DNA from 2 places in the Kitasatospora sp. NPDC058190 genome. Region 1 is predicted to be linked to the other one. Evidence: riboswitches for the same ligand, from Rfam matches in the RefSeq annotation. Region 1 holds a riboswitch; the other holds the start of a gene.
What was found. Region 1 has a riboswitch for S-adenosylmethionine ahead of ACFVWU_RS37285 (IclR family transcriptional regulator). Riboswitches for the same ligand answer to the same signal wherever they lie in the genome.
Positions count from the first base shown of each region.

Region 2: it holds a riboswitch for S-adenosylmethionine, as region 1 does, so the genes downstream of both, ACFVWU_RS21975 (aminotransferase class V-fold PLP-dependent enzyme) here and ACFVWU_RS37285 (IclR family transcriptional regulator) in region 1, are expected to answer to the same signal.

Region 1 is NZ_JBHVVI010000126.1:17,407-24,283, reverse strand. Features, by position in the region: gene ACFVWU_RS37295 (cryptochrome/photolyase family protein) at 10-1,332, shown strand; gene ACFVWU_RS37290 (amidohydrolase family protein) at 1,432-2,712, opposite strand; SAM riboswitch class I at 2,842-2,984, shown strand; gene ACFVWU_RS37285 (IclR family transcriptional regulator) at 3,183-3,896, shown strand; gene ACFVWU_RS37280 (alpha/beta fold hydrolase) at 4,163-5,245, shown strand; gene ACFVWU_RS37275 (NAD(P)/FAD-dependent oxidoreductase) at 5,289-6,587, opposite strand; gene ACFVWU_RS37270 (ABC transporter ATP-binding protein) at 6,584-6,877, opposite strand, start outside.
Region 2 is NZ_JBHVVI010000047.1:39,489-46,365, forward strand. Features, by position in the region: gene ACFVWU_RS21955 (NYN domain-containing protein) at 1-1,457, opposite strand, end outside; gene ACFVWU_RS21960 (hypothetical protein) at 1,595-1,852, opposite strand; gene ACFVWU_RS21965 (rhomboid family intramembrane serine protease) at 2,055-2,837, shown strand; gene ACFVWU_RS21970 (Lrp/AsnC ligand binding domain-containing protein) at 2,879-3,160, shown strand; gene ACFVWU_RS21975 (aminotransferase class V-fold PLP-dependent enzyme) at 3,164-4,543, opposite strand; SAM riboswitch class IV at 4,595-4,712, opposite strand; gene trpD (anthranilate phosphoribosyltransferase) at 4,973-6,046, opposite strand; gene ACFVWU_RS21985 (hypothetical protein) at 6,165-6,590, opposite strand.

The DNA.
Region 1 (6,877 bases):
GGCCATTCCATGACTGTCGCGATCGCCTTGTTCACCCAGGACCTGCGCCTGCACGACAACCCCGTGCTGCACGCCGCGTGCACCGCAGCCGACCAGGTGCTGCCCCTGTTCGTGCTCGATCCCGCCGTCGAGACGGCGGGCTTCGCCGCCCCCAACCGGCTGGCCTTCCTGGGCGAGTGCCTCGCCGACCTGGACGCCTCGCTGCGCCGCACCGGCTCCCGCCTGGTCGTGCGCCGCGGCGCAACCGCCGAGCAGACGGCCCGGGTGGCCGCCGAAACCGGCGCGGCGACCGTGCACGTCGCCGCCGGGGTGAGCGCATTCGCCCGTCGGCGCGAGGCACGGCTGCGCGCGCTGTTCGGTGACCGCCTGCACGTCCACGACGCCTCGGTGACCGTGGTCCCACCGGGCCGGATCACCCCGGCCGGCCGCGACCACTACGCGATCTTCACCCCCTACCACCGCGCCTGGCAGCAGGCCCCCCACCGCACGGTGCTCGCCGCGCCCCGGGCCATCCGCACGCCGGGCGGCATCGGCAGCGAGAACCTGGTCGTCGGCGGCCCCCTCTCCCCGGCCCTTCCCCCCGGCGGCGAGACCGCGGCCCGGGCACGGTGGCGGCGCTGGGACGTCGACGCGTACGCCGAGGTGCACGACGACCTGGCGGCCGACTCGACCTCCCGGCTCTCCCCGTACCTGCACTTCGGCTGCTTGTCACCCACGGAGCTGACCGACCGCGCCCGCCACCACGGCGGCGACGGTGCACAGGCCTTCGTCCGGCAGCTCGCTTGGCGCGACTTCCACCACCAGGTCCTCGCCGCCCGCCCCGACGCCGCGCACGACGACTACCGCAGCAGGGACGACCACTGGCACCACGACGAGGACGAGGCCGAGGCCTGGCGGCAGGGCCGCACCGGCTACCCGATCGTCGACGCGGGGATGCGTCAGCTCGCCCACGAGGGCTGGATGCACAACCGGGCCCGTCTCCTCACCGCGAGCTTCCTCACCAAGAGCCTCTACCTGGACTGGCGGATCGGCGCCGCCCACTTCCTGTCCCTGCTGGTCGACGGCGATGTCGCGAACAACCAGCTCAACTGGCAATGGGTCGCGGGCACCGGCACCGACACCAGGCCCAACCGGATCCTCAACCCGCTGCGTCAGGCCGACCGTTATGACCCGGCCGGGGACTACGTCCGACGCTGGCTGCCCGAGCTCGCCCACCTGCCCGGTCCGGTCGTCCACCGTCCCTGGCTGCTCGCCCCCGAGTACCCGGCCCCGATCATCGCCCCGGACGCCCTCACGCTCCGGCTCCGCCGCGCCCGGGCCCTGGACGGGTGAAACCGTCGATCCAGTACCGGAGTCGGGGGCATGCGAGCAGTCCCGGGGCGTGGCTGCCGAGACGGAACGCGGCCGGACGCCGCTCGCCCGGGACCGGGGTCAACCGAGCTCGTTCTTGTACACCACACCGTTTTTGACGATGAGTCGCAGGTTGCGTTCGGGCTCGGCGAGGACGGACAGGTCCGTGGTCGGGTCGCCGTCGACGACCAGGAGGTCGGCCCACGCGCCAGGAGCGATGACCCCGAGCGGCGCGGCGCGGTAGGGGTCGCGGCGGCCGGACAGACGGAACAGCTCCGCGTTTCCGGAGGTGGCCATCTTCAGGGCCCCGACCGGGCTGAGGTACCGGCCGAGCCGGACCAGCATCTCGGACTGCCGGTGGGCCTTCGCGGGGTCGAGCACCAGGTCGGTGCCGAACGCCAGCCGCACACCGTGTTCGAGCGCCCAGCCGAAGGTGCGGGCGACGCCCTCGCACACCTCGCGGTTCTTGCGGTCGCTGTCCGCGGAGGCGTAGTGGTGGTCGTCGACCTCGAACGGCTGGGTGCTCAACCACACGTTCCGCTCCGCGAGGTAGCGGATGGTGTCCTCGTCGGTGAGGTGCCCGTGCTCGATGCAGCGCACCCCGGCCTCCACCGCGCGGCGCACGCCCTCCGAGGTGTAGACGTGCACGGTCACGTAGGTGCCCCAGTCGGAGGCCGCGGCGACCGCCGCCTCCAGTTCCGCCGTGGTGAACTGCAGTACGTCCAGCGGATCGAACTCCGAGACGACCCCGCCGCCGGCCATCACCTTGATCTGCGTGGCGCCCTTCCTCAACTGCTCGCGCACCGCCGCGAGCACCCGCTCCGGCCCGTCTGCCACCCGGGTGAACCCGATCTGCTCGGTGCGGGACTGCGGTCCGCCCAGGACGGTCGGGGCTTCGTGGACCGACCCGAAGTCGCCGTGGCCGGACGTCTGGGAGACGGCCGCCTGGCTCGGGTAGATCCGCGGGCCGGGAAACAGTCCGCGGTCCAGGACCCGCCGCAGCGGCTCGGTGTCACCTGCCATGTCCCGCACCGTGGTGAAGCCCCGCATCAGCATGTCGCGGGCGGAGGCGAGGGCCTGGTAGTAGACGGTGCCGGTCGGTGCGAGCCGCAGGTCCGCCATGGTGCCGCCGATCGCGAACAGGTGGACGTGGGCGTCGGTGAGCCCCGGGATGAGCGTGCCGCCGCCGCCGTCGAGCACCCTCGCCCCGTGGGTACCGCGCGGGGACGGGCGGCCCGGCACCACCTCCGCGATCCTGTCCCGCTCGATCCGGACGTGCCCCGGCACCGCCTCCTCGCCGATCCCGTCGAACACGCGCACGTTCGTCACCAGCAGCCCGGCATTCGAGTCGTCGACACCCATGCCGCCATCCTCGACCGGTCACGGGACCGGCACCAGACGGCACACCCGATCGGCGACGGGCGCGGCGGCGGCGTGGGCGAGCGGGGGAGGTTTGGCGGGGCGGCGGGGGAATCTTGTATGGTTCCTGGCGAATCATCCAGAGGGGTGGAGGGACCGGCCCTACGAAGCCCCGGCAACTCCCCGGTCGACCCGGCGTTCGAAGTACGCGCCGTGCCGTCCGGGATCAGTGCCAACTCCGGCCTGTCGCCAACGTGGCGCGGGAAAGATGAGGAGACACGGTGCTCTCTGTGCTGTCCTTCGCCCGGGCGCTTCCCGCCCCGGCCCTTTCGCGTACCCGTCTCGTGCCCGGCGCAGGCAATCGGCCGACTTCTCCGGCCCGTCCTCGCTGACCACCCCCCGCTCCCTGCGGGGAGCTTCCGTGAGCCGAACCCACCCGCCGCTCACGGGATTTGAGACTGGAGTACCCATCCATGGAGAACACGAGCGGCGTCGGCGTGCTCGACAAGGTCAGCTCGATCCTCGGCACCCTGGAGGCCGGGCCGACCACCCTGGCCGGACTGGTCGCCGCCACCGGCATGGCGAGGCCCACCGCGCACCGGCTCGCCGTCGCGCTGGAACACCACCGGCTGGTCGGCAGGGACATGCAGGGCCGGTTCGTCCTCGGCCCGCGGCTCACCGAGCTCTCGGCGGCGGCCGGTGAGGACCGGCTGCTGGCCGCCGCCGGTTCGGTGCTCACCCACCTGCGCGACGTCACCGGCGAGAGCGCCCAGCTCTACCGCCGCCAGGGCGAGGTCCGCGTCTGCGTGGCCGCCGCCGAGCGGCTCTCCGGCCTGCGCGACACCGTCCCCGTCGGCGTCACCCTCCCGATGAAGGCGGGCTCCGGTGCGCAGATCCTGCTCGCCTGGGAGGAACCCGAGCGGCTCCACCGGGGCCTCCAGGGCGCCCGCTTCACCGCCACCGCCCTCAGCGGGGTCCGGCGCCGCGGCTGGGCGCAGTCGATCGGCGAACGCGAGCCCGGGGTGGCCTCCGTGTCCGCGCCCGTCCGGGGCCCGTCCAACCGGGTGGTGGCCGCCGTCTCCGTCTCCGGTCCGCTCGAACGCCTCACCCGCCACCCCGGCCCGCACTACTTCCAGGCCGTCGTCGAGGCGGCCAACCGCCTCAGCGAAGCCCTGCGCCAGTCCTGACCGGCTCGCCGCCCCCCGGGGCTCGCCGCCCCGCTCAGGCCGCTCACGGAGGCCTCCGGGGTCCTCAAGGGGCTTGGAAGGAAGCGGACTTCGACGGCGTCGGCCCCGAGGTCGCCCGTCCCGCCGGTCCGGGCCGGGCGGGCGATGACCCAGGGTCCTTGGGCGTACACGGTGCGTTCTTGAACGGTGTGGGGTGAGGGTAGGGGCAGACGGGGAAGAAGACGGAGAGGGGTCGGCTGTCGGATGCTGCTGTCGCGGAGGACACGATGCGCCGGGACGGACGGGTGGCGAACTCCCTGCTCGCACTCCTGAGCCGGGACTGGGCGGGGGTGCCGGTCGCGCTGGTGACGGCGGGTGTGGGCGGCGGCCTCGTCGCGCTCGGCACGACCTGGGCGGTGGCGCTCGGTGCTGTGGCCGTGGCCGTCGGTGCGGCGCTGCTGGTCGGGGCCGTGCGGCACCTGGTGCTGGTGGCCCGGGAGGCGGCGGCGCGGCCGGCGCCTGGGTCATTGGTCCACGTCGGCGGCCACCGGATGCACGTCCGGGGAGAGGGGGAGAGGGCGGGCGGGCCGACGGTCGTGTGGATGCCGGGGGGACACGCGCCCGGTGAGGAGTTCGGAGAGCTGCACACGATGCTGGCGGCCCGGACCCGCTCGGTGCTGGTCGACCGGTTCGGCACGGGCTGGAGCGATACCGGGGCCTTCCCCCGGACGACGGCCGTTGAGGCGGAGGAGCTGCTGACGGCGCTGGAGGCGGCGGGGGAGCGGCCCCCGTTCGTGTTCGTCGGCCACTCCTTCGGCGGGCTGCTGGTCGCGAACGCGGCCCGGCGGCGGCCGGATCTGACGGCCGGTCTGGTGCTGCTGGACCCGACGCCGCTGGAGGTCATCGCCTTCGCGCCGGCCAACGGGCTGGTCGCGGGGATGCGTCGACGGTTACTGCTGGCCGCGGTGCGGCATCTCTTCGGTGCACACCGTGGCCGGGGCGGCCGGACCGGGCAGGACTGCGCCGCCGCGTCGATCTTCAGCGAGCTCTCGCCGTTCGGTCTGGCCGGTGCGGGCTGGGAGAGCGTGGTGTACGACGGGGATCTCGCGGACCTGCCGCTGGTCCTGGTGATACCGCGGGATCTCATGGGCGGTGAGGCGGTGCTGGCCGGCGCCCGGGACGCGGTCGAGGCCGAGCGGATCAGCCGCTTCTACCTCCGCAGCCGGGTCCGGTACCTGGCGGCGTCGTCGGCGTCCCGGTTGGTGTACACGCCGGAGGGGACCGGTCACGACTTCCCGCACGAGGCGCCCGAGTTCGTGGTCGGCGTGGTCGGGGACCTGGTGCGGGAGCTGCGGGTGACCAGCTCGTGACCGTCCGCCGATCGGCGGAGGACGCCCCGTGGCCGCCCGTCGATCAGCCCATGACCGACCGCGCGGAGTCGGCCCGTACGGGGCGTCGGCGCGAGAACGAGCCCAGGTCCACGACGTTGCCGGTGTGTTCGCAGCGGTAACGGACCGGGTCGCCGTCGTGGTCGTGGCCGGCCTCGACCAGGTCGATCAGGGTCGCGAGGTAGCGGCCCACCAGTGGGGCGTTCTTGAACTGGTTGCCGCTGGTGCCCATGGCCACGTAGTAGCCGTCGAGGGCGGTGCGGTCGTAGATCGGCGTCCAGTCGTCGGCGACGTCGTACACGCCCGCGACCCCGAGCGGTCGGTTGGGGACGCCGATCGCCGGGAAGCGGCGCGCGGCCCTGGTCACCTGGGTGCGGAAGCGGTGGGCGGTGGGACGCGGGTCGGCCCGGTCCGGGTCGTCGATCCACTCGGGCGGGTCGCAGTCCGGCCCGGTGCCGCCGATCAGGAGGTGCCCGCCGGGTGCCGCGCGCAGGTAGGTGCCGAGGTCGAGGTCGGCGACGACGGGGCCGGTGGCGTGCCCGGCCGGTGCGGCGACCTGGTGGACCTCCTCGCGCAGCGGGCGCACGCCGATCGTGAAGTCGCTCCCGACGCCCGCCAATCGGTTGAGGCCGCCCGACCACGGGCCGGCCGCGTTGACGACGACCGGCGCGGCGATCCGCGTCCCGTCGCCCAGGCGGATGCCCGTCACCCGGTCCGCGTGCCGGTCGACGGCCACCACGGTGTGGTGGAACAGGAAGCGCGCGCCCAGTTCGCCCGCCGCGTCCGCGAGGTTCTGGGCGGCGAGCTGCGGATCGTCGACGAACCCGGCGTCCGGGGTGAACAGCGCGCCGAGCTCGCCGGTGGGGGCGGCGAAGAAGGCGTCGTCGTCGACCGGCTTCGGCGGCCAGTACCGCCCGGGGTCGATCCCCGGAAGGCGCCCGCGCAGCGTCGGGGTGTCCCACCGCTCGTACGGGACGCCGGCGCGGTCGAACAGGGCGGTGGTGCCCGACGGCGCGCTGCCGGGGGCGTCGAGCTGTACGGCGCCGGTGCGGTGGAAGGCGGCGAGCGGGCGGCGGCCGGTGAGTCGGAGATGGTCGGGCCAGCAGGTCCAGAGGTGTTGGGCCTCCCAGGCGGTGGCGACGCCGTCGAAGGTGGAGTAGGTGAACCGGATGATCGCGCTGGAGGCGCTGGTGGAGCCGTGGCCGGCGGCGCCCGCCTTGTCCACCACGACCACCTGCCGCCCGGTGCGGGCGAGTTCGAGGGCGAGGGCGGCGCCGATCACCCCGGCCCCGACCACCACGGCGTCCGGTCGGCTGACGGTCATGACGGCCCCTCCTCGGTCGGGGGTGTGCGCAGGCTCGGTACGGAGGCGAGCAGCGTCCGGGTGTACGGGTGCTGCGGGGTGCGCAGCAGGGCCCCGGTGGCGGCGGTCTCGACGATCCGGCCCCGCCGCATGACCGCCACCGTGTCGGAGACGTAGCAGACCGCGGGCAGATTGTGGCCGATGAACAGCATGGACAGGCCGAGCCGCCGTTGGAGTTCGCGGATCGTGTTGAGGACGGAGGCCTGTACCGAGACGTCGAGTGCCGAGGTGATCTCGTCGGCGATCAGCAG
Region 2 (6,877 bases), on a different contig from region 1:
GGGCGCGCGCCCGCCTTCCGCACGCCCTCCGCGACCTCCCGGTCGGTGGACACCACCACCACCGGACGGCCCTGCGGCTCGGCCCGCACCAGACGACGGATCAACTCGTCCGCGGTCTCCCCGGTCCGACTGAACCGTACCCGAACCCCACGCGGTGGCGCCATGATCACCGGAACGTCCAGGTCCTGCCCGTCGAACACACAGGTGACCTCCGCCTGGGTGCGCTGGGCCAGCATCGCCAGCCCGCCCAACAACCGGATCCGCTGCTGCTCCAACGGCAGCGTCGGATAGCCGGTCTTGGTCACGTTGTAGCCGTCCACCACCAGGTGAACCTGCGGGATCGCCAGCAGCTGGTCCAGCAGCGCCGGATCGTCCTCGGCCAGGCCGCGCCGGGCCACGTCGTGCGGCGAGGCCGCCCCCGGCACCACCGCCTCCACCAGGTCCGCCGGACGGATCTGGGAGACCGGCAGCGCCAGCTCCCGCTGCAGCCCCTGCGCCGACTGCAGCACGGTGTCCAGCAGCAGCCGCAGCCGCATGTCCTCGACGCCGCGCCCCTCGCGGGCCGAACGGCGGCCCTGCTCGGCGGCGTTCTCCAGCTCGGACACCCGGTGCCGCAGCCGCCGCGCCTCGCTCTCGGCCGCGCTGCGCTCGGTCACGGCCTGCGCCTTCGCGGCCTCCAGTTCCCCGGTCACCCGCCGGGTCTCGGCCTGCGCCCGGCGGGTGTCGCTCTCCAGCGAGCGCACCTTCTTGCGCAGCGACTCGGCCTCCCGCCGGACGCCCTCGAACTCCGCGCGCTGCCGGTCCAGGTCGGTCCGCGCGGCCGCCCGCACCTCGGCCAGCTCGGCCTGCAGCTTCTCCACCAGCCGGGTGGCCTCCGCGGCCGCGTCCTCGGCGCCCGCCCGCTCGGCCTCCTCGCCGGCCTCGGCGACCAGCCGGCTCCAGCCGGCCGAACGCACCAGGTAGGCCGCGGCTGCGACGTCCATCGGATCGGCGGCGCTGGGGACGGTGCCCGACTCCAGCGCCTTCACCAGATCCGGCTGGCCCAGCCGCAGCCGCTCCGCTATCCGCACCCGGAAGGCCGGCTCGGACTCCAGCGCCGCCGCCAGCGCGGTGGCCGCGTACTTGGCGCGCCGCACGGGGGTGAACTTGACGTACTGACGCAGGCTCTGCGGCAGCTCCGCGGGCGGCAGCCCGCCCAGCGCGTCCGAGGCCAGCCCGACCACCCGCCGGCGCACCCCCTCGGGCAGCGGCCGGTCGAGCTTCTCGACCGCGAGCTCCGAAGCGGCGTCGGCATCACCGGAGTCACCGGACTCCGCGCTCTCCGGGGCAGCGGCCGCCGGGAGGGGGGTCTCCGTGAGAGGGGTCTCCGACGGGACCGTCTCGGCGCCCGGCTCCGGTGCCGGCGCAGCGGGCTGAAGCCCCTGCGCTTCGGCGGGCTCCTTCGCTGCGTCCACCACGTCCTCGGCTCCGATCCTGGTCCAGCGGGTGCGGCCGCGGCCGCCCCCGTCGTCACGCTCCGTGCGTCTTGTCTGTATTGTCCCGTGCGGCGGACGGGCGCGTCGCGCACCGCCCGCCGCACCGGCGGGGATCAGCCCTACGCGGCGGGGGCCTCCGCGCCCTCGGCGCCAGGACGGGCCACCAGCTCGACCTGGTCCACCGCGTTGCACCAGCGGCAGCGCACCGACTCGATCGTCTCGCTGAGCACCTCGGTCTCCTCGACCTTGGATTCGCCGGCCAGGTCGAAGTGCAGGAACTCGGTCACCCGCGCGGTGCGGGTCACGTCGAAGCGGGTGAGGTTGCTGCACAGCGTGCAGCGCCAGCGCGTCTCGGCGGTCAGAGCGGGGACGGTCATCGGGGATCCTCTCGGCTGGTCCCTGGGTGGGCTAGGCGCTCCCCCCGGGGCCCCGGCGTCGGCGGCGGGAGGCGGGAATGCCCGCCCCCAGCCTATTGCCTGGGGCAACCGTCACGGCCACCGGTTGCCGGAACAGTGAGGGCTAGTCCACCTGCCGTAAACCGCCGTGTCACCTGCGCCGTCCGGAGGGATGCTTGGCCGCATGGCGCTCGCGGCCCCCGACCACACCGACGCGCGGGACGGCCCCCCGGCGGTGCCCGCCCCGGCGGTCACCTACGCCCTGATCGCGGTCAACACCCTGGTCTTCCTGCTCGGCCCCGCCGCCGGGCTCAACCCGCTGTACGGCCGGGACCAGGCCCGGGTCTGCGCCGAGCAGAGGTACGAGCAGCGCTGGGGCGCCGTCCCGGCCGAACTGCTGACCGGACACCCGCTGACCGCCGAACAGCTCGCCGAGGCGCCCGACCCCGTCCCCGGCTGCCCGGCCGCCCCCACCCCGGGCAAGCACCCGGCGGTGTCCGCCCTCACCGGCCTCTTCCTGCACGCCGGCTGGCTGCACCTGCTGGGCAACCTGCTCTTCCTCTATGTCTTCGGTCCCACCGTCGAACGACGGCTCGGCCGAGCCAGGTTCCTCCTCTTCTACCTGGCGGCCGGCAGCCTGGCCGCGTACGGCTTCGCCCTCGCCGAGGCGCACTCGGCGGATGCGACCCGGGTCCTGATCGGCGCTTCCGGCGCGATCTCCGGGGTGCTCGGCGCCTATCTGCGCTTCCACCCGCGTGCTCGGGTGACCACCCTGGTCCCGCTGCTCCTCTTCCTTCCGCTGCGCTTCCCGGCCTGGCTGGTGCTCGGCCTCTGGTTCGCCCTGCAGTGGTGGTCGGTGCACTCGGCCGGGCCCGGGGTGGCCTACCTGGTCCATGTGATCGGCTTCTCGGCCGGCTTCCTCTACGCCTGCACCGTCGTCGGTCACCCCCCGAGACGTGCCCGCTGAGGCCCGATACGCTGGCGGCACCCCACAAAGGAGCCCGAACAGTGATCACCGCCATCGTCCTGATCAAGACCAGTGTCGACCGCATCCCGGAGATCGCCGAGGCCATCGCTGCCATCGAGGGCGTCAGCGAGGTGTACTCGGTGACCGGTGGCTACGACCTGGTGGCGATGGTCCGGGTGCGCCGCCACGACGACCTGGCCGAGGTCATCCCGGGCCGGCTCAACAAGGTCCCGGGCGTGGCCCACACCGAGACCCAGATCGCCTTCCGCACCTACTCCCAGCACGACCTGGAAGCGGCCTTCGCCCTCGGTCTGGACGAGTAGGGCTCAGCCCTCGCGACGCCCCCTGTCGATCTGCACAGTCGCCACACAACGGCCGCCCTCGTTGCGGTAGTTCCAGGCCGCGCCGTCCGTGACCAGCTCGCGGACGGCGGTCAGGAAGCGCTCGACGTGCTCGTCCGGGGTCCCGGCGCCGAAGCTCACCCGGATCGCGTTCAGGCTGCGCTCGCCCGGCAGCGAGGGCTCGGGCGCCCCGCACTCGGACGGGGGGACGTCCTCGTCGCCGAGCAGGGTGCGCACCAGCGGGTGCGCGCAGAACAGCCCGTCGCGCACCCCGATGCCGTACTCGGCGGACAGCGCGGCCGAGAAGTGCGAGCTGTTCCAGCCCTGCACGACGAAGGACAGCACGCCCACCCGGGCCGAGCCCGCCCCGAACAGGTTCAGTACCTTGACCTGCGGGATCTCCGCCAGCCCCGCCGTCAGCCGCTCGACCAGCTGCCGCTCCCGGGCCTCCAGCGCGTCGAAGCCGGCCTCGGTCAGCGCCCGGCAGGCCGAGGCGATCGCGTAGGCGCCGATGACGTTCGGCGAACCGGCCTCGTGCCGGGCCGGGCCGGTGTGCCACTGGACGGCCACCGAGCCGTCCACCTCCCGCGCCACCGTCCGGGTCGCCCCGCCGCCGGCCAGGTACGGCCGGGCCGCGTCCAGCCAGTCGGAGCGCCCGGCCAGCACCCCGGCGCCGAACGGCGCGTACAGCTTGTGGCCGGAGAAGGCGATCCAGTCGACGTCCAACTCGCGCACCGAGACCCGGTGGTGCGGGGCCAGCTGGGCGGCGTCCAGCACCACCCGGGCGCCGTGCCGGTGCGCGGTCCCGGTCAGCTCGGCGACCGGCCACAGCTCGCCGGTCACGTTGGAGGCGCCCGTGACGCACAGCAGTTTCGGCCCCTCGGGCGCCGCGGCCAGTGCGGCGTCCAGTGCGGCCACCGCCTCGGCCCGCGAGCGCGGCGCCCGCAGGTAGCTGACCTCCAGCCCGGCGTGCGCCCAGGGCAGCAGCGAGGCGTGGTGCTCGGTCTCGAAGGCGAACACCCGGGTGCCGGCCGGCACGGCGGCGGCCAGCAGGTTGAGCGAGTCGGTGGTGGCGCGGGTGAAGACCACCTGGTCGCCCTCGCGCAGGTCGAGGAACTCGGCGACGGTCCGGCGGCTCTGCTCGAACAGGTCGGTGGAGAGCTGGGAGAGGTACCCGGCGCCCCGGTGCACGCTGCCGTAGTACGGCGCGTAGGCGGCGACGTCGTCCCACACCCGCTGGAGCGCCGGCGCGCTGGCGGCGTAGTCGAGCGCCGCGTAGCCGACCTTCTCCCCGCTGGCCAGCGGGACCTGGACGTCGCGGCCCAGGACGGCGAGCGGCGCGCAGATTTCGGTGGAGAGGGACATGAGGATGCACTCCTTCAGGGATGAGGGACCCCGGGAGTGCTAGTCGTCGGGCGTCCGCGCTTGTCGCACGGACGGCTTGCCGAGCGACCCGGTCCTCACCCAGGGCACCCCGCCACGGACGGAGGGTTGCCGGACAGCAAGCTGGGGCTTGACGCTGTCACTCATGACCTGGCCAAGACTCTAGGTCGGGCCCGCCGGGTGGTCAAACAGGCATCCACCATCCGGACAGCGCCTTCGCCCCCTCGTCTCCGGGGCGCTCGAACCCGACGCCGACGCTCGTCACTCCGGCGCCCGTACCTCGCTTGTCGCTTTTCAACTTTCGGCGCCGGCGCGCCACTTCGGCTCGGGGCGTGCACTCGGGACGCGTGCTCGGGACGTGCGAAGGGCCCGCACCGGCGAACCGGTACGGGCCCTCGACTTCCGCCTCGGCTACCGGCTGGTGGCGTCCGCCCAGCGCCGCAGCAGGTCCCGCGCGGCGCCCGAGTCGATCGCCTCCGCCGCCCGCGCCATGCCCGCGGCGAGCTGCTCCGGCAGCGGCGCGTCGCCCAGGTCGAGCGCCACCAGCGCCGCCGCGGTGTTCAGCAGCACGGCGTCCCGCACCGGCCCGTGCTCTCCGGCCAGCAGCCTGCGCGCGACCTCGGCGTTGTAGGCGGCGTCCGCCCCGCGCAGCGCCTCGATGCCGACCAGCTCGATGCCGACGTCCCGCGGGTCGAAGGAGGTCTCGGTGACCACCCCGTCGCGCACCAGCCACACCTGCGAGGTGGTGGTGATGGTCAGTTCGTCCAGCCCGTCGTCGCCGCGGAACACCAGCGCGGTCGCCCCGCGCCCGGCGAGCACCCCGGCGATCAGCCCGGCGAGCCGCGTGTCGAAGCAGCCGATCGCGTGCGAGGTGACCTTGGCCGGGTTGGTCAGCGGGCCGAGGATGTTGAAGGCGGTGGGCACCCCGAGGTCGCGCCGCGCGGTGGCGGCGTGCCGCATCGAGGGGTGGAACTTCGCCGCGAAGCAGAAGGTGAGCCCGACCTCCTCGGCCACCTCGGCCACCCGGCGGGCCGACAGGTCCAGCGCCACCCCGAGCTTCTCCAGCACGTCCGAGGAGCCGCTGGCGGAGGAGGCCGACCGGTTGCCGTGCTTGACCACCTTGGCCCCGGCGGCCGCCGCGACGATCGCCGACATGGTGGAGATGTTGACGGTCTTCGCCCGGTCCCCGCCGGTGCCGACGATGTCCACCGCCGGGCCGGGGATGTCCAGTGGCTCGGCGTGCTCGTACATCGCGTCGACCAGACCGGCGATCTCGTCGACCGACTCGCCCTTGGCCCGCAGCGCCACCATGAACCCGGCCACCTGGACGGGGGACGCCTCGCCGCTCATGATCCGGTCCATCGCCCACGCGGTGGACGGGCGGTCGAGGTCCTCCCCCTTCAACAGTGCCGCCAGGAGGTCCGGCCAGGTGCGGACCACCTGCGCGGGGTCGCTACCGCCGTTCGCAGGGTTCACGTTCACCATGGCTGACTCCAGCTGTCGTGGGTTCCCCTGTACCGGGGAGGTCCGTACGGATGGAGCCAGCCTATCGAGCGGTGGGGTTCCTACGGCGGTGTCTTCTCTAGTACTGAGACAACCCCGCTCAACGCGCGGCCGGGGCCCGCTTCGCCAGCCGCGCCCGCAGCAGGGTGGCGACCGCCCCGGCCAGCGCGACCGGGTCCACCGGGCGGGAGATCGCGGCATCGGCCCTGCTCCAGGCGGCCAGCCAGGAGTCCTGCGGCCGGCCGATCAGCACCAGCACCGGCGGGCAGCCGTAGATCTCGTCCTTGAGCTGGCGCCCGAGGCCGAGCCCGCCGGCCGGCACCGCCTCGCCGTCCAGGACGCAGAGGTCGATGCCGCCCTTCTCCAGCGCCTTGAGCACCGCGGGGGTGGTCGCGCACTCCAGGTAGGACAGCTCCGGAAGATCCTCGGCGGGTCGACGGCCGAGCGCCGTCAGCACCTGCTCGCGGGTGTTGCGGTCGTCGCTGTAGACGAGGACGGTGAGCGTCTCGTCGGTCGTGTACGCCATGGACCCTGCTCCCTCAAGTGTGATCCGGACCACGTTCACCTGATCCGGATGCTACTCCCGTTTCCCCCCGTCCCGGGTCCCCCTCGCGCACGTTCCCGCTCAAGCCGCCGCGCCCACGGCTCACCCACCCGGAGGACGGCCCGTCACCCGGACCCACCGAGACCACCCGGACGGCCGATGCGGCGCCCCGTCCCCTACAACCCGACGCCGCGCCGACCGTGCAACGACGCGCCGGGCAAGGGGGTCGCGGGCTCGCCGAGGAACCGTCAGAAAAGGGACACGCCGCT